Regions from separate parts of the Agromyces sp. NPDC058484 genome, predicted to be linked through region 3. Evidence: predicted binding sites of a transcription regulator. Region 3 holds the regulator's gene; each other region holds the start of a gene.
What was found. Region 3 encodes LexA, which represses DNA repair genes until DNA is damaged. Its sites were predicted from a motif close to TCGAACANNTGTTCGA; they were not measured.
Positions count from the first base shown of each region.

Region 1: a site for LexA is predicted at 2,973-2,988, ahead of uvrA (excinuclease ABC subunit UvrA). Genes of this name have one in related genera too.
Region 2: a site for LexA is predicted at 2,928-2,943, ahead of ACFWN7_RS14330 (DUF222 domain-containing protein). Genes of this name have one in related genera too.

Region 1 covers NZ_JBHXMP010000001.1:188,473-194,453, forward strand. Annotated here, with positions in the region: gene uvrC (excinuclease ABC subunit UvrC) at 1-21, opposite strand, end outside; gene uvrA (excinuclease ABC subunit UvrA) at 26-2,917, opposite strand; gene ACFWN7_RS00900 (hypothetical protein) at 3,074-3,586, shown strand; gene uvrB (excinuclease ABC subunit UvrB) at 3,711-5,777, opposite strand; gene coaE (dephospho-CoA kinase) at 5,807-5,981, opposite strand, start outside.
Region 2 covers NZ_JBHXMP010000018.1:29,986-35,966, reverse strand. Annotated here, with positions in the region: gene ACFWN7_RS14355 (VOC family protein) at 1-298, shown strand, start outside; gene ACFWN7_RS14350 (TetR family transcriptional regulator C-terminal domain-containing protein) at 325-906, shown strand; gene ACFWN7_RS14345 (hypothetical protein) at 903-1,232, shown strand; gene ACFWN7_RS14340 (SgcJ/EcaC family oxidoreductase) at 1,363-1,824, opposite strand; gene ACFWN7_RS14335 (IS5 family transposase) at 2,020-2,853, shown strand; gene ACFWN7_RS14330 (DUF222 domain-containing protein) at 2,963-4,564, shown strand; gene ACFWN7_RS14325 (hypothetical protein) at 4,666-5,103, shown strand; gene ACFWN7_RS14320 (methionine ABC transporter permease) at 5,105-5,764, opposite strand; gene ACFWN7_RS14315 (methionine ABC transporter ATP-binding protein) at 5,764-5,981, opposite strand, start outside.
Region 3 covers NZ_JBHXMP010000002.1:171,087-177,067, forward strand. Annotated here, with positions in the region: gene ACFWN7_RS03320 (methylenetetrahydrofolate reductase) at 1-919, shown strand, start outside; gene metE (5-methyltetrahydropteroyltriglutamate--homocysteine S-methyltransferase) at 916-3,261, shown strand; gene ACFWN7_RS03330 (alpha/beta fold hydrolase) at 3,370-4,128, shown strand; gene lexA (transcriptional repressor LexA) at 4,145-4,834, opposite strand; gene ACFWN7_RS03340 (LysM peptidoglycan-binding domain-containing protein) at 5,089-5,508, shown strand; gene ACFWN7_RS03345 (histidinol-phosphate transaminase) at 5,555-5,981, shown strand, end outside.

The DNA.
Region 1 (5,981 bases), on a different contig from region 3:
GCTCGGCGATGCAGTGCTCATCGCCTCAGCTGGCTACGTCGGCGCGAACGGATGCCGCATCGAAGATCTCACGGAGGAAGAATCCGGTGTGACTCCCGGGCACGCGTGCGACCTGCTCGGGCGTGCCGGTCGCGACGACTCGACCACCGCCTGAGCCCCCCTCGGGGCCGAGGTCGATGATCCAGTCGGCCGACTTGATGACGTCGAGGCTGTGCTCGATGACGATCACGGTGTTGCCCTTCTCGACGAGCTTGCCAAGTACCTTCAGGAGCTTGCGTACGTCTTCGAAGTGGAGGCCGGTGGTCGGTTCGTCGAGCACGTACACGCTTCGGCCGTTCGACCGGCGCTGGAGCTCGGTGGCCAGCTTGACACGCTGGGCCTCACCGCCGGACAGCGTCGTCGCGCTCTGGCCGAGCTGGACGTAGCCGAGCCCGACGTCGACGAGCGTCTTCAGGTATCGATGGATCGCGGAGATCGGCTCGAAGAACTCCGCCGCCTCGCTGATCGGCATCTCGAGCACCTCCGAGATGTCCTTGCCCTTGTAGTGCACCTGGAGGGTCTCGCGGTTGTACCGCTTCCCGGAGCACACCTCGCAGGCGACGTAGACGTCGGGCAGGAAGTTCATCTCGATCTTGATGGTGCCGTCGCCGGAGCACGCCTCGCACCTGCCTCCCTTGACGTTGAAGCTGAACCGGCCCGGGAGGTAGCCGCGCGCCTTCGCCTCGGTGGTCTCGGAGAACAGGGTGCGGATCCGGTCGAACACGCCCGTGTATGTGGCGGGATTCGACCGCGGCGTGCGCCCGATCGGCGCCTGATCGACGTGCACCACCTTGTCGAGGTGCTCAAGGCCGGTGACCCTGCGGTGCCTGCCCGCAACCTTGCGTGCGCCGTTCAGGCGGTTCGCGAGCACCCGGTACAGGATGTCGTTCACGAGCGACGACTTGCCCGACCCGCTGACACCGGTGACGGCCGTGAACGTGCCGAGGGGGAAGTCGACATCGATGCCGCGCAGGTTGTTGGCCTCGGCGCCGGAGACCGAGATCACGCGTTCGGGGTCGATGGTGCGCCGGTGCGTCGGGAGCGGGATCTCCTTGCGACCCGAAAGGTAGTCGCCCGTCAGCGAGCGCGTGTTCTTCACGAGTTCGGCGTAGCTGCCCGAGTGCACCACGGTGCCGCCGTTCACGCCGGCGCCCGGCCCGATGTCGACGATCCAGTCGGCGGTTCGGATGGTGTCTTCGTCGTGCTCGACGACGATGAGCGTGTTGCCGAGGTCGCGGAGGGCGAGAAGTGTGTCGATGAGTCGGCGGTTGTCACGCTGGTGCAGGCCGATGCTGGGCTCGTCGAGAACGTAGAGCACGCCGGTGAGCCCCGAGCCGATCTGGGTCGCGAGCCTGATGCGCTGCGCCTCACCACCCGAGAGCGTGCCGGCCGCACGAGCGAGGTCGAGGTAGTTGAGACCGACGCGGATGAGGAAATCGAGGCGCACCTTGATCTCGCGCAGGACCTGCGCCGCGATCGCCTGCTCGCGGTCGGTGAGCTGCAATCGGTCCATGAAGGATCGCGCGTCGGTGAGACTGAGGAGTCCGACATCTGCGATGCTCGCGCCGTGGATGAGCACCGAGAGCACCTCGGGCTTCAGTCGCTTTCCGTCGCAGACCGGGCAGGGCACCTCTCGGAGGTACTCCGACCAGCGCGCGCGCTGCACATCGGTCTCGGCCTGCACGTATTGCCGCTCGATGTAGGGGACCACGCCCTCGAACCCCGACGTGTAGCTCATCTCGCGCCCATAGCGGTTGCGCCAGCGGACCTTGACCTCGAAGTTGTCGCCGCGGAGCACCGCCTGGCGCGCGTCGTCGGCGAGATGCTCCCACGGGGTGTCGAGCGAGAACCCGAGGTCGCGCGCGAGTCCGTCGAGGAGCTTCTCGTAGTAGTTGTAGAGGCTCTTGCCCTGCGACGTCCAAGGGATGATGACGCCCTCGGAGATGCTCATCGCCGGATCGCCCAGGAGCAGCGCCTCGTCGACCGACATCCGCGTGCCGAGCCCGGAGCACTCGGGACAGGCGCCGAACGGCGCGTTGAACGAGAACGTGCGCGGCTCGATCTCGGTGAGCTGGATCGGATGCTGGTTCGGGCAGGAGAGCTTCTCTGAGAAGGTCGCCCACGACTGAGGCCCGGATTGGTCGACGAAGTTCACCTGCACGAGGCCGTCGGTCAGGCGGAGTGCCGTCTCGAGCGAGTCGGTGAGCCGATTGAGCATCTCGGGGCCGGCCACGAGGCGGTCGACGACCACCGAGATGTCGTGCTTGACCTGCTTCTTCAGCGCCGGCGGTTCATCGAGGCGGATGACCTCGCCGTCGACGACGGCGCGCGAGTATCCCTGTGCGGCGAGATCGCGGAACAGGTCGACGAATTCGCCCTTCTTCTTCGAGACGACGGGGCTGAGCACCTGATAGCGGGTGCCTTCGGGGAGCTCCATGAGCTGGTCGGCGATCTGCTGAACGGTCTGCCGCTGGATGCGCTCCCCGCAGATCGGGCAATGCGGCACGCCGATGCGGGCCCACAGGAGGCGCATGTAGTCGTAGATCTCGGTGATCGTGCCGACGGTCGAACGAGGGTTGCGGTTGGTCGACTTCTGGTCGATCGAGACGGCAGGGCTGAGACCCTCGATGAAGTCGACATCGGGTCGGTCGACCTGGCCGAGGAACTGGCGCGCATATGCGGAAAGGGATTCCACGTATCGGCGCTGCCCCTCGGCGAAGATCGTGTCGAACGCGAGCGACGACTTGCCCGAGCCCGACAGGCCCGTGAACACGACCATCGCATCGCGCGGGATCTCGACGTCGATGTTCTGCAGATTGTGCACGCGGGCACCGCGGACACTCAGGCGCGAGTGGGCATCGAGACGTGAGACTGGCACCCTATGAGTCTAGAGAGCGCCACTGACACGGAGCCCCGGCCGGCGCGCGCTCTGAGCGAACATACGTTCTAGGTATCTGCTTGAGTGAAGCGCGCTGCGCATCGGGCAGGATCCGCGCATTCCGCCGCGGTCGCGGCCCGCCATAGACTCAGCCTGATGAAGCAACGGCGTCCCCGATCTCGTCTTAGGCTTAGTCGGGCGACGCTGCTCTCGCTCATCGGAGTCGGAACCATCCTGGTTCTCGCGTGGATTGCGACGGCCTTGGTTCCGAACCCGGCGCCGGCCACGGTGGAGGAAGCCACAGCGGTGGTGACGGGGTACTACGACCGGGTCGAGGAGACCATCCCTGCCAACGCAGTACTCGGTACGAGCGAAGAGATCGTCCAGGAACCTTGTCCCCTTGAGGACCGTGGAGATCGGGCAACCGTCCGACGCGTGATCAACGTTGAGCCGACGATGGATCGCGTCGCGTGGGCTGCCTCCCTTTCGAAAGAGTTCCCCGAAGCGGACAGCTGGGTGGTGCGGGTGAGGACGCTCGACTCTCGCGAGAACCTTCGCATCCGAATCGTCGGGAAGACCATGATCATTCTCGACATCACCACCGTCCACAACGCGGCCGGTGAAGCGAGCATCATCATGACGTCCGCGAGCGAGTGCAGCCAGCCATGAAGTGACCCGCCCAACACGACAGGTGCCAGCTTCACCTAAGCAGATACGTAGAAGATACGTTCGATCGCCGCCCGGACGGGCGCCCAGGTGAGAACAGGCCATGCCTCAGGAGTGGATCTGCCAGTCAGCCGAGGTGACCGGCCTTCTCCATCTGCCTGAGCTCCCGCTTGAGGTCTGAGACCTCGTCGCGGAGCCGGGCGGCGAGCTCAAACTTCAGCTCCCCCGCTGCCTCGAGCATCTGCTCGTTGAGGTCGCGGATGAGCTCCTCGAGGTCGTTCGCTCCCGCTGCTGCGATGCCCTCGCGACGGAGGTTCGGCACGGGCGCCTTCTTGCGGGCGTCCCTGCCTGCGAGAAGAGCCGCGGTGTCGGCCTCCTCGCGCGCGAGCACGTCGGTGATGTCGGCGATGCGCTTGCGGAGCGGCTGGGGGTCGATGCCGTTCGCGCGGTTGTATTCGAGCTGCTTGTCGCGGCGGCGCGTCGTCTCTTCGATCGCGGCCTTCATCGAGTCGGTCAGCGCGTCGGCGTACATGTGCACCTCGCCCGAGACATTGCGCGCTGCACGGCCGATCGTCTGGATGAGCGAGGTCGAGGAGCGAAGGAATCCCTCCTTGTCGGCGTCGAGGATGGCGACCAGCGACACCTCGGGGAGATCGAGACCTTCGCGCAGCAGGTTGATGCCGACGAGCACGTCGTAGACGCCTGCACGCAGCTCGGTCAGGAGTTCGACGCGGCGCAGCGTGTCGACGTCGGAGTGCAGGTACCGTACCCGAACGCCCGCTTCGGTCAGGAAGTCGGTCAGTTCCTCGGCCATCCGCTTGGTGAGGGTCGTGACGAGCACGCGCTCGTCACGCTCTGCGCGGATGCGGATCTCCTCGAGCAGGTCGTCGATCTGTCCCTTCGACGGCTTCACCACGATCTGCGGGTCGACGAGGCCCGTGGGGCGGATGATCTGCTCCACCACACCGTCGGCGATGTCCATCTCGTAGCGGCCCGGGGTCGCGGAGAGGTAGACGGTCTGGCCCACTCGGTCTTTGAACTCATCGAACTTGAGCGGGCGGTTGTCGAGCGCGCTCGGCAGCCGGAAGCCGTGTTCGACGAGCGTGCGCTTGCGCGACGAGTCGCCCTCGTACATGGCGCCGATCTGCGGCACCGTGACGTGCGACTCGTCGATGACCACGAGGAAGTCGTCGGCGAAGTAGTCGAGCAGGCAGTGCGGGGGCTCCCCCGCCGACCTGCCGTCGATGTGACGCGAGTAGTTCTCGATCCCGGAGCAGAACCCGATCTGCTCCATCATCTCGAGGTCGAACGTCGTGCGCATGCGCAGACGCTGCGCCTCGAGCAGCTTGCCCTCGCGCTCGAGCTCCGCGAGCCGCTCCTCCAACTCGACGCGGATGGTGCCGATCGCGCGCTGCATCACGTCGGTGCTCGCGACGTAGTGCGATCCCGGGAAGATGGGCACGGCGTCGAGCTTCGCAACGACCTGTCCGGTGAGCGGATGCAGGCTGTAGAGCGCCTCGATCTCATCACCGAACATCTCGATGCGGATGGCCAGTTCTTCATAGACGGGGATGATCTCGATGGTGTCGCCGCGCACGCGGAACGTGCCGCGCGAGAAGGCGACGTCGTTGCGCTGGTACTGCATGGATACGAACTTGCGGATGAGCCAGTCGCGGTCGACCCGCTGGCCCACCTGGAGCGGCATCATCGCCCCGAGATACTCCTCGGGTGTGCCGAGGCCGTAGATGCACGACACGGTCGAGACGACCACCACATCGCGCCGGCTGAGGAGCGAGTTGGTCGTCGAGTGCCGCAGGCGCTCGACCTCCGCGTTGATCGACGAGTCCTTCTCGATGAAGGTGTCGGTCTGCGGCACGTAGGCCTCGGGCTGGTAGTAGTCGTAGTAGGAGACGAAGTACTCGACCGCGTTGTTCGGCATCAGCTCGCGGAACTCGGTCGCGAGCTGGGCCGCGAGGGTCTTGTTGTGCGCGAGCACGAGGGTCGGGCGCTGCACCTGCTCGATGAGCCATGCGGTGGTCGCCGACTTGCCCGTTCCGGTCGCACCGAGCAGCACCACGTCGGTCTCTCCGGCGTTGACGCGACCGGCGAGCTCGGTGATCGCGGTCGGCTGGTCGCCGCTCGGCTGGTACTCGCTCACGACCTCGAAGGGGCGGACGGATCGGCTGGCCTGCATGCGCTCCAGTCTAGGATCGCCCGCCGACACTACTTCCGGGCGCGCTCCTGCACGACGCGGTGCCACAGCGCATCGGACTGGCTCATGGTGTGCGCCATCGAGCCGTCGGTGTCGATGACGACATCGGCGATCGCGAGCCGCTGCGGGTTGCCGGCCTGGGCATCGACCCGTGCCTCGGCCTGGATGGGGTCGAGGCCGCGCTCC
Region 2 (5,981 bases), on a different contig from region 3:
GTTCGGCTGGGACGTGGTAGCCGCGGAGATCGCAGGCAGCCCGTACTGGCTGATCCTCGTGTCCGGCCATCAGGTCGGCGGCATCCGAGCACCACAGCCCGGCGACACCGCGGTGCCGCGCTGGGACACCTACATCACCGTCGAAGACGTCGACACGGTGGCATCCGTGGCCAACCGAGCCGGCGCCGTTCCGGTGGTTCCACCGGTCGACCTCGGCGACGAAGGGCGGGTCACGGTGTTCCACCATGCCGCCGCCGGGACCGTGGCCGCGTTCCAGTACCCTCGCCCATTCAGCTGATCGTGACGGCCCACACGTCGAAGGGGATGAGAACGCGCGCGCGCATCGTTTCCGCCGCAGCCGACCTGTTCCACCGCCAGGGCATGAATGCCACCAGCGTGAACGAGATCCTCGCCGCATCCGGGACCGGGAAGGGGCAGTTCTATCAGCACTTCCGGAGTCTCGACGAACTCACCATGGCGGTGCTGTCGAACCATCGCGACTTCGTCGCCGCGCACGCCCCGATCACTTCGTGGCCTGAACTCGAGGCCTTCCTGTTCGAACACGTCCGGGCCCAGGAATCATTCGCCTTCACCCGGGGTTGCCCCATCGGCACCGCCGCGTACGCCCTGCAAGCGGAGCAACAGGAGTACCGCCTCATCCTGGAAGCGGCTCTCGACGTGCAGCGAAGGAAGATCGCCGAGTTCCTGGAAGCCGAGCAGGACTCCGGTCGATTGCATCCGGACGCGAGCCCGCGAAGGCTCGCCGACTTCGCCATCGCCGTCACGCAGGGAGGCCTGCTGTTGAGCCTGGTGTCACGCGACGGACAGGCGTTCCACGACGCCGTGTCCGAAGCGCTCCGTCACCTCCGCAGTCTGGCGATCGAGTGGAAGGAGACCGCGCGATGATGGCACAGCGAGTTCCCGATTTCGAAGCGATCGCTGACGACCTGGTCGGGCGCGGCCTCGCTGAGCACGGCACGATGATGGGTCATCCGTGCCTGCGGGTGAACGGCGCGTTCATCGCCGCCGCAGGTCACTCCGGCGACGAACTCATCGTCAAGCTGTCGGCACCACGTGTTCGCGAACTCGTCGATGAGGGCATCGGCCAGCCGTTCGCTCCGGTCGGCAAGGTGTTCAGAGAATGGGTATCCGTCGACCACAGCCACCTTCCGATCTGGCGCGGTCTGGTGATGGAGGCGCGCGGGCTCGCTGAGCATGCAGCCACCGACTGAGGACGGTCAGTGCATCCGCACGCACCTGCAGCGAACGTTCGCCGTCAGCCGAATCGACCCTCGGCAACACCGCCGGTAAGCACGTTGGACCAGTCCAGGCGGGCAGGAGCAGCGGCGGGCCACCTGCCGGTCAGTGGGCCGGCCAGGGTTGGAGAGGGACGAGTTCGTTCAACTCCGCCGTCAGCGCCTCGCTGAGCTCGGGACGACCGTCGAACACCGCGGGTGTCGTCTGGAAGAGTGCGACGGTCCAGCTATCGCCCGCACGGGCGATGACTGTCTGCACGGCATTGCGGTCCGGCATGATCTCGCTGCTGCCGGGAGCCACCATGCCAGCGACGGCGTACAGGAGCGCGCTGTCGTCACCCTGCGACCTTACCCAGCGGATCCTCGCCACATACCTTGCCGGCTCGTGGTCGGCGAAGATGCGATCCAGTTCGGAGGTCGCCGCCTCCCGGCCGTCCATCTGGCTACCGTCGAAGCCGACGACCAGCGCATCGGCGGCCAACACTGAGGTCATCGCCTCGGCGTCGCGTGCGTTCCAGCCATCAAGAAGGCGCTGGTACAAGGTCCGGGCTGCTACCTCAGCGTCCATGCGTGCAGTCTGCCACGAGGAGAACGCAGATACCCAGAAACTGATCCGAGGCCGGGCGCGCGCGCCGCTTCTCCCAACCCCCACTTCACCTAAGAGGTTGCGCGGATAGGTAGGGGTGTGGCGTTCTGACAGGGCAGGCACGAGGCCTGTTAAACACGGTTTCGACCAAGAAATCGTCGTTGTCCCAGGAGCCTCGTGCCTGCTGTTCCATCTTCCATCATCGAGCCCATCTGGGCACAGTTCCAGGCGTTGATCCCGCCGGTGATCGACGCGCATCCGCTGGGCTGTCACCGACCACGGATCCCGGATCGGGTGATCTTCGACAAGCTCGTGCAGGTCCTCGTGCTCGGCGCCGCGTACGCGAAGATCGCCGACAGCGGCTGCTCGGCGACGACGCTGCGGCATCGGCGGGACGAGTGGATCGCCGCCGACATCTTCACCGAACTGGAACAGCTCTGCCTGAACGCGTACGACCAGATGATCGGCCTCGAACTCGAGAACCTGTCGGTGGACGGGTGCATCGTGAAAGCACCCTGCGGCGGTGAGGCTGCTGGCCGTTCACCGGTGGATCGCGGCAAACGGGGCACGAAACGCTCCGTGCTCGTCGATGGGCGCGGCATCCCGCTGGGCGTGGTCGTGGCGGGTGCAAACCAGAACGACTCGCCCCTGCTCGGCCCGACCTTGGACAAGCTCGCCCGGTTCGGGTTCGACCTGCCAGAGCGGATCACCGTGCACCTGGACGCCGGCTATGACTCCGGCAAGACCCGTGACCTGCTGGATGGTCTGGGCTTGGACTACGTGATCAGCACGAAGGGTACCCCGCTGCAGACCGGCGCCCGCTGGGTCGTCGAGCGCACGAACTCATGGCACAACCGCGGCTTCCGCAAACTGCACATCTGCACCGAACGACGCGTCCGCGTCATCGACGCGTTCATCGCCCTCGCGAACGCGATCATCATCGTCCGAAGACTCATCGCTGAAGCCTGGCCACGCTACCGCTGGGACGGCCGACCGGCACGACAACCATGACCTATCCGCGCAACCTCTAAGTAGATACCCAGAACCCAGCTTCGATTCTACCCACATGGTGCTGGATGTATTCTTCGTATTCATGTTCGAATTCTGATAGACTCGAACCATGCTCGGAGGCGACTTGAATCGCAGGTCAGAACGGTATTGCGAGCGCCCCGAACAGTCGATCGACCTCGAAGGTCGCTCGCCGTACGCGATCGCGCAAGACGGCCTCGCCGAGCTGGTCGATGCCGCGGTGCAGGCGCAGCGCATCGAGGCGATGCACGCGGCGATGCGCGTCGATCTGATCTCGCTCACCGTCGACTATGCCCTCCGCAGCGAGCAGGCGTTCGTCGCGCCGTCCCTCTCTCCGCACCGACGGCGCGAGATGGCCCGGCGCGCCGTCACGGCCGAACTCGCGACTGCCCTTCACGTGCCCGAGCGCACAATGGAGCGGCAGATCGACGAGGCGTGGGCGCTGTCGACCACGTTGCCCGCCACGCTGGCCGCACTCCGCTCGGGCTCGATCAGCCTGCAGCATGCGCGGGTCGTCGTGGAGGAGACCGGCGGGCTCGGCGACGACCCCGGCCTACGCGGCCGGCTCGACGAGCAGCTCGCCGCCGTCGCCGCCACGAAGACCGCGGCCTCCCTTCGTCGCGAGGCTCGCGCGCTTCGAGAATCGCTGCAGATCGAGACGATCACCGAGCGCCACCGTTCCGCCCGCGCGAAGCGCCGTGTCGAACTCGAACACGCGCACGACGGGATGGCGTGGCTCCACGCGTTCCTCCCTGCCGCCGACGCGACGCTCATCAAGAACCGGCTCGATCACGTCGCGCGCGCCGCTGCGGCATCCGATACGCGCGCAGCCGGCGTCAACGGAACCGGCGTCGACGGAACAACCGGCATCGACGGAACGGCCGGCATCGACGCAACAGCCGGCATCGACGCAACAGCCGGCATCGACGCAACAGCCGGCATCGACGCAACAGTCGGCATCGATGAAACAGATGGCGCGCGACGCAGCCGCGATCGAATCCGGGCCGATGCCCTGCGCGACCTCCTCCTGTACGGCGCGCTACCCTCGTCATCCGAGTTCGCCGCGGCAGCGGCGGCGGTTCGTCCGACTGTGCATGTGACCGTGCCGGTGCTGACACTCATCGAGGCCTCAGACGAGCCGGGCCACCTCGACGGGCACGGTCCGATCGATGCGGAGACCGCTCGACGCCTGGCAGCGCGAGCGCCATCCTTCACGCGCCTGCTCACGCACCCCGTCTCGGGTACGGTGCTCGATGTCGACCGAACGAGCTACCGACCGCCGGCCGACCTGAAGCGCTGGCTCGAGGTGCGCGACGGCACGTGCCGGTTCCCGGACTGCAACCGCCCAGCCGTCGGTTGCGAGGCCGATCACACCTTCGATTGGCAGTACCTGGGCGGCACCTCACACGACAATCTCGGCCACGTCTGCTCGCTGCACCATCACCTCAAACATGAGACGTCCTGGTCGGTACGGCATCTGGCAGACGGCGTGTTCGAGTGGCGGTCACTGGCGGGCCGCACGCACGTCACGCATCCGGCTCGTCGGGTGCCAACGGGCAACGACACCATCGCACCGCCGGGCCGATCCTGGTCACCCCGCGCGGCGGCGAACGACGACCGAGGTCACGACACTGAATCAGTTGACCATGTCGGAGGCCAGCCACCCCCATGGCCGACGCTCCCACCTTTCTGAGCATGATCCACTTCTCCTCCACAGGACGAATGCCGCCCCGGCTGATCACCCGAGACCGTCACTCGACCTCCGTCTCGCGCCCGGCGCCCCACGATGGCGTCATGACACGACTCGAGGCCGATGACGCCTCCCAACTCCCACTCACCTCCGACCGGGCGCTGCACGAGCGCGTCTCCGACCTGCTCGACGGCGCAATCCGCCGCCAATGGTGGACCCTGTACCTCGATGAGCACGACAGGCAGTTGCCACTCATCATGCCGATGGCCGACTACCCGGAGCATCCCGACGAGCCTTGCGGCCCTGATGCGACAGCCGCCCACGTACTGGCGCAACGCCTGGCCGAGATCGCGGACCACGCCGGCGCCCGGAAGGTCGTGTTCGTGTGGGAGCGACTCGGCACCGCCGAGTCCACCGCGGCCGATCGAGCCTGGGCGAGAGGGCTTGGCGAAGCATGTCGCGACGCGGGTGTGGCCGTTCGAGCGCAGTTCATCCTGCACGACGACGGCGCACGTTGGTTCGCCCCCGACGATCACGCATGAGCTACCGGCGGAGCACCTTCCGCGCCAGCCGGTTGCCGAGGAACTGCGCAGCCTGCACGAACACGACGATGAGCAAGACCGCCGCCCACGTGATCATCGGCTCGAACTGACGGTAGCCGTAGACGAGAGCGAATGTTCCGAGGCCGCCACCGCCGATGTATCCGGCCACCGCCGTCATGTCGATGATCGCGACGAGCACGAAGGTGTAGCCGAGGATGAGCGGTCCCAGTGCCTCGGGGATCACCACTGTGCGCAGGATGCGGAACGGCCCCGCACCCATCGCTCGCGCCGCCTCGATCACGCCGGGCGACACGGTGAGCAGGTTCTGTTCCACGATGCGGCCGATCGCGAACGATGCGGCAAGGGAGAGGGCGAAGATGAGTGCATTGTTGCCGATGCCCGTGCCGATCACGAGGCGCGAGAGGGGCTGCACTGCGGCGATGAAGATGATGAACGGAATCGGCCGGAAGAAGTTGATGACCACGTTCACGACGGTGAACACGGTGCGATTCGAGAGCAGGCTGCCGGGTCGCGTCGTGTAGAGCGCGATGCCGAGCAGGAGCCCCGCGAGGCCGCCGAAGAGCAGCGTGAGCGTCACCATGTAGAGCGTCTCGACGGCGGCGACCCAGAACTCGCCCTGAAGCTCGAGCAGACGATCCATCAGGCCGCCTCCGTCACGTCGACCCGTTCGGCGATCCGCGCGAGCGCGGCATCCGTCGCGACATCCGCACCCCTGATCGCGAGGGTCAGGTGGCCGAACGCGCGACCGCGGATGTCGTTGATCCCGCCGTAGACGAGCTCGAACTCGAGCCCCGCGTTCGCGAGTTCGAGGAAGACGGATGCCTGAGAGGCGTCGCCGTCGCGGAACGAGATCGTGA
Region 3 (5,981 bases):
GCCTCGAACGGATGCCGCGGCGCTCGCCCTCGGGCGTACGATCGACCGCCTCGCCGAGGCCGACCCGGCGTTCATCTCGGTGACGTTCGGCGCGGGCGGCTCGTCACGCGACCGATCGCTCACGGTGCTCCGCTACATGCTCGATCACACGAACGTCGAGCCCATGGCGCACCTCACCTGCGTCGGCTCGTCGCACGCCGAGGCGAACCGGCTCGTGCGCGAGTTCCTCGACGCGGGCATCACGAGCTTCCTCGCGCTTCGCGGCGACCCGCCCGCCGGATCCGACCCCGACGCCGGCATCGGTGATCTCGGCAGCGCCGCCGAGCTCGTGCAGCTCATCCACCGGGTGCAGGAGGAGCGCGAGCCGTTCGGCCAGGTGGGCATCCCGGGTCTGCCCGGCGTCACGCAGATCGGCGAGCGACCACGGCCCGAACGCGTCGCGGTGGCTGCGTTCCCGACGGGGCATCCGCGCTCGCGTGGCATCGCGCAGGACGTCGACACCCTCCTTGCGAAGGAGATCGCCGGCGCGAACCTCGCGATCACCCAGCTGTTCTGGCGCGCAGACGACTACCTCGGGTTCGTCGAGCGGGCCCGCGCCGACGGCGTGACGATCCCGATCCTGCCCGGCATCATGCCCGTGACGACCCCGGCCCGTCTCGCGCGGCTCACCGAGCTCACCGGCGTCGAGCCGCCGGCCGAGCTCTCGATCGACCTCGAGATCGAGCCCGACGCCGACGCACAGGCCGAGCTCGGCATCGCGCATGCCACACGGCTCGCCGCCGCCGTGCTCGCCGGCGGAGCCCCGGGGCTGCACCTGTACACCTTCAACCGCCACGAAGCCGTGCTCGACGTCGTCGACCGGCTCGGAATCGGCTCCCAAGACCGACTCGTCAATGAGAGGAACACCACAGAACGATGACCGCACACGCCTTTCCCAACGGCACGATCCTCGGCTACCCGCGCATCGGGCGCCGCCGTGAGCTGAAGCGCGCCGTCGAGGCCTTCTGGGCCGGCACGATCGATGCCGCCGAGCTCGAGGCGCGCACGGCCGAGCTGCGCTCCGCGACCCGTGAACGGCTCGCCGCCCTCGGGCTCGGGCGCGACGACTCGTCGATTCCCGAGTCGTTCTCGTATTACGACCAGGTGCTCGACGCCGCGATCGCCGTGGGCGCCGTGCCTGAGCGGTTCCGCCGGCTGCAGGACGACTCGGGTCGTGTCGACCTCGCGGGGTACTTCACGATCGCCCGCGGCGAGGCCGAGGACGCGCCGCTCGAGATGACGAAGTGGTTCGACTCGAACTACCACTACCTCGTGCCCGAGATCGGTCCCGACACGGCGTTCGCGCTGCACGCCGAGCGCATCCTCGCCGAGTTCGCCGAGGCGAAGGCGGCCGGGTTCCTGACCCGGCCGGTCATCGTCGGCCCCGTCACGTTCCTGCTGCTGGCCAAGGCCGCCGACGGCGCCCCGGTGGGCTTCCGCCCGCTCGACCGCCTCGACGACCTCGTGCCCGTGTACGCGGCGCTCCTCGCCGAGCTCGAGGCGGCCGGCGCCGCCTGGGTGCAGCTCGACGAGCCCGCGCTCGTCAGCGAGAGCATCGACGAGCCGCGCGAGCGCGTCATCGAGTCGATCGGCCTCGCCTACGACGCCCTCGGCGCGTCCGAGCGCCGTCCCCGGATCTTCGTCGCGGCCCCCTACGCGGCTCTCGACGACGCGCTTCCCGCCCTCGCGGCGTCCCCCGTCGAGGCGATCGGCCTCGATCTCGTTCGGGGCGCCGCTCCCGAGCGCCTCGATCCGGCGACGAGCGAGTCGCTCGCGTCGAAGACCCTCGTAGCGGGTGTCGTCGACGGCCACAACATCTGGCGCGGCGACCTCGCCCGCGCCTTCGAGCGTGCCGACGCGCTCCGCTCGCTGTCGTCGGATGTCGCCGTGTCGACCTCGACCTCGCTGCTGCATGTGCCGCACGACGTCGACGACGAGACCGCGCTCGACGCCCGCCTCGCGAGCTGGCTCGCGTTCGCCGACCAGAAGGTCGCCCAGGTCGCGACCCTCGCCCGCGGCCTCGCCGACGGGCGCGCCGCGATCCAGGGCGAGCTCGATGCGGCATCCGATGCCCTCACCGACCGCGCCGGCGCCCCCGGCGTGCGAGTGCCCGAGGTGCGCGGACGCCTCGCCGCGCTCGCCGACCGCGACTTCACCCGCGCGGCCTACGACGAGCGCGTCGCGGCGCAGGAGGCGCTCGAGCTTCCCGAGCTGCCGACGACGACGATCGGCTCGTTCCCGCAGACGGCCGACATCCGCCGCGCCCGCGCCCGGGTGGTGAAGGGCGAGCTGACGGATGCCGAGTACCGCGCGCTCATGCGCGAGGAGATCGAGCGCGTCATCCGCCTGCAGGAGGAGCTGGGTCTCGACGTGCTCGTGCACGGCGAGCCCGAGCGCAACGACATGGTGCAGTACTTCGCCGAGCTCCTCGACGGCTTCGCGGTGACCCAGCACGGATGGGTGCAGTCGTACGGCTCGCGGTGCACGCGCCCCTCGATCCTGTGGGGCGACGTCTCGCGGCCGGCGGCGATGACCGTCGAGTGGTCGACCCACGCCCAGTCGCTGACCGAGAAGCCCGTGAAGGGAATGCTCACCGGCCCGGTGACGATCCTCGCGTGGTCATTCGTGCGCGACGACCAGCCGCTCGGCGACACCGCCCGCCAGGTGGCCCTCGCGCTGCGCGACGAGATCACCGATCTCGAGTCGGCGGGCATCCGGATCATCCAGGTCGACGAGCCCGCGCTTCGCGAGCTCCTGCCGTTGAAGCTCGCCGCCCAGCCCGCGTACCTCGACTGGTCGGTCGGGTCGTTCCGCCTCGCCACCGGCGGCGCGGCATCGGCGACGCAGGTGCACACCCACCTCTGCTACTCGGAGTTCGGCGTGGTCATCGACGCCATCCGCAACCTCGACGCCGACGTCACGTCGATCGAGGCGGCGCGCAGCCGCATGGAGGTCGTCGACGACATCGCGGGGAGCGGCTTCGACCACGGCATCGGCCCGGGCGTGTACGACATCCACTCGCCACGCGTGCCGAGTGCCGCAGAGGTGCAGGCGCTCCTCGAGCGCGCGGTCGCCGAGATCCCTGCGTCGAGGTTGTGGGTCAACCCCGACTGCGGCCTGAAGACCCGCGGGTACGACGAGACGGTCTCCTCCCTCGAGCACATCATCGAGGCGACGCGGGCCGTGCGTGCCGAGCTCTCGGAGCCGGTGCTCGCCGAGTAGGAACAGACAGGGGATGGGTGGATGTCGCGTGGCCCGCGGCATCCGCCCGCTGCCGTCTGCGGCATCCGCTCGCGGCGATTCCTCAGACACGTGACCTACCGTCGGTGCATGCAGCTCGCGGTACACGAATCCGGCGGTGGCGCGAAGACCGCGATCCTCATCCACGGCATCATGTCCGATTCGCGCGCGTGGCATCGAGTCACGGCGGAGCTCGAGGGCCGCGGATTCCGGGTGCTCGCGGTGGACCTGACGGGCCATGGGCGCAGCCCGCGGGCGCGTCGCTACTCTCCGGCCGTCTGGGCCGACGACGTGGTCGAGACGCTCGAACCGCTGCTCCACGGCCCGCCCGACGTCGTGATGGGGCATTCGCTGGGCGGGCTCGTGGCGAGCCTCGTGGCCGACCGCATGGCACCCCGGGCTGCGATCTACGTCGACCCGGCGTTCTCCTTCCCCGCGGGGATCCGGGGCTGGGCGTTCAAGGCCTTCTTCGCGATCGCACCGCGGCCGCGGCGTTCGGCGCTCGTGCGGATGAACCCGAAGTGGAGCGCGACCGACGTCGACATCGAGCTCGCGACACTGCGCGACTGGGACAAGCGCACCATCCTCGGCTTCGCCGACACCCGGCCACTCGTGCCGCCGGTACGGCTCGTCGCGCCCACGCTGGTCGTGCTCGCCGAGAAGAGCCTCCTCATCACCGAGCGGGTCGCGGCGCAGCTCCGCCATCAGGGCATGACGGTCGAGACGGTCGCCGGCACCGGCCATACGGTGTTCCGCGACGACCACGCGGGCTTCATGAACACGGTGATCGACTGGTTGCGTCAGCACGCGCGGGTGGGCGCCGAGCCGGCGAGCGCACGCGCAGCATGAGCGTGCGCGTGCGAGCTCAGACGGCCCGCATCACGGCGACGACCTTGCCGAGCACCTCGGCCTGATCGCCGACGATCGGCTCGAATGCGCTGTTCCGCGGGAGCAGCCAGGTGTGCCCGTCGCGCTGGCGGAACACCTTGACCGTCGCCTCGCCATCGAGCATGGCGGCGACGATCTCGCCATTCTCGGCCGTTCGCTGGGAGCGCACCACCACCCAGTCGCCGTCGCAGATCGCCGCGTCGATCATCGAGTCGCCCACGACCTTCAGGATGAACAGCTCGCCCTTGCCGACGAGCTGGCGGGGCAGCGGGAAGACCTCGTCGATCTGCTGCTCGGCGGTGATGGGGATGCCCGCGGCGATGCGCCCGACGAGCGGAACCATCGCCGCGTCGCCGACGGGGATGGCCTCGCCGGCCGATGGCGCTCGCTCGGCGGAGTCGGGCAGTTCGATGAGCACCTCGAGCGCGCGGGGGCGGTTCGGATCACGCCGCAGATAACCGGCGAGTTCGAGCTGGTTCAGCTGATGGGTGACGCTCGAAAGAGATGAGAGCCCCACGCCATCGCCGATCTCCCGCATGCTCGGCGGGTAGCCCCGACTCGAGACCGAGCGCTGGATGACCTCGAGGATGGCGACTTGTTTCGCGCTGAGGCTCTTGCGGCGGCGTACCCTGCCGCCTTCGCGCACGTCGTCGATGTCGGTGCTCACGGTCTCCGCCCCTCGTTGCGGCCGTCGCGGCCGGATGTCGGTGGTGTCTGATCGACTGTCTTCTGACATTCGAAACTGTATCCGCCCGATGTCGGTGCGGCAAACATTCATTCGAGTGTGTCGCGGGAATCTCGGCAGGAAATGCCGAACGGACCCTTGCAGCTTCGAAGAATCGAAGATACATTCGGAACAGAGCTTCGCATCCGGCCCTCCCGGCCGAGGGTCGGATGCGGCTCCCACAGGAGGTGTGAGAGATGAGTGCAGTGATCGCGTCAGACGGATTCGGCACGTCGAAGCATCCGCGCGGAGCCGCATCGACGCCTGCGCCCACGCCTGCGGCGACGCCGCTACCGACGTCTGCGCCGACGCGGCTCCGTCTCACGCGCCGCGGTCGCGCCGTTGTCACGAGCCTGTGCGCCGTGCCGCTCGTGGCCTGGGCGCTCGTCGCGGTGCTCGGGTCGGGCGGCGCCGCCGCCGATTCCGGCGCGAACCTCGGGGCTCGCACATTCGAGTACGTCACCGTGTACCAGGGCGACTCGCTCTGGGCCATCGCCGAGTCGATCGCGCCCAGTGGCGACCCTCGCGTGGTGATCGACGAGATCCTTCGACTCAACGGCCTCGACGACGTCGTCGTCCAACCGGGGCAGCGCCTGGCACTTCCGGTCGTTCCGTGAGACGCGCGCGCCAGAGCGGCACCCGGTGCGTGGCTAGCATGGACGGGTGACGAGCCTTGACGACCTGCCCATTCGTGATGACCTGCGGGGTCGTGCGCCCTACGGCGCCCCTCAGAAGTCCGTACCGGTCGCCCTGAACGTCAACGAGAACACGCACCCGATCCCCGAAGCCGTGGCGCACGACATCGTCGCCCGCGTCGCCGCGGCCATTCTCAGCCTCAACCGCTACCCCGACCGGGAGTTCACCGCCCTTCGCAATGCGCTCGCCGGCTACCTGGGCCATGGGCTCGAGGCGGAGCAGCTCTGGGCCGCGAATGGCTCGAACGAGGTGTTGCAGCACATCCTCCAGGCCTTCGGCGGCCCCGGCAGGAAGGTGATCGGGTTCGCGCCGACCTACTCGATGTACGGCCTCCTCGCGTCGGGCACCGGCACCGAGTGGGTCACGGCCGAACGCGACGCCGACTTCGAGCTCA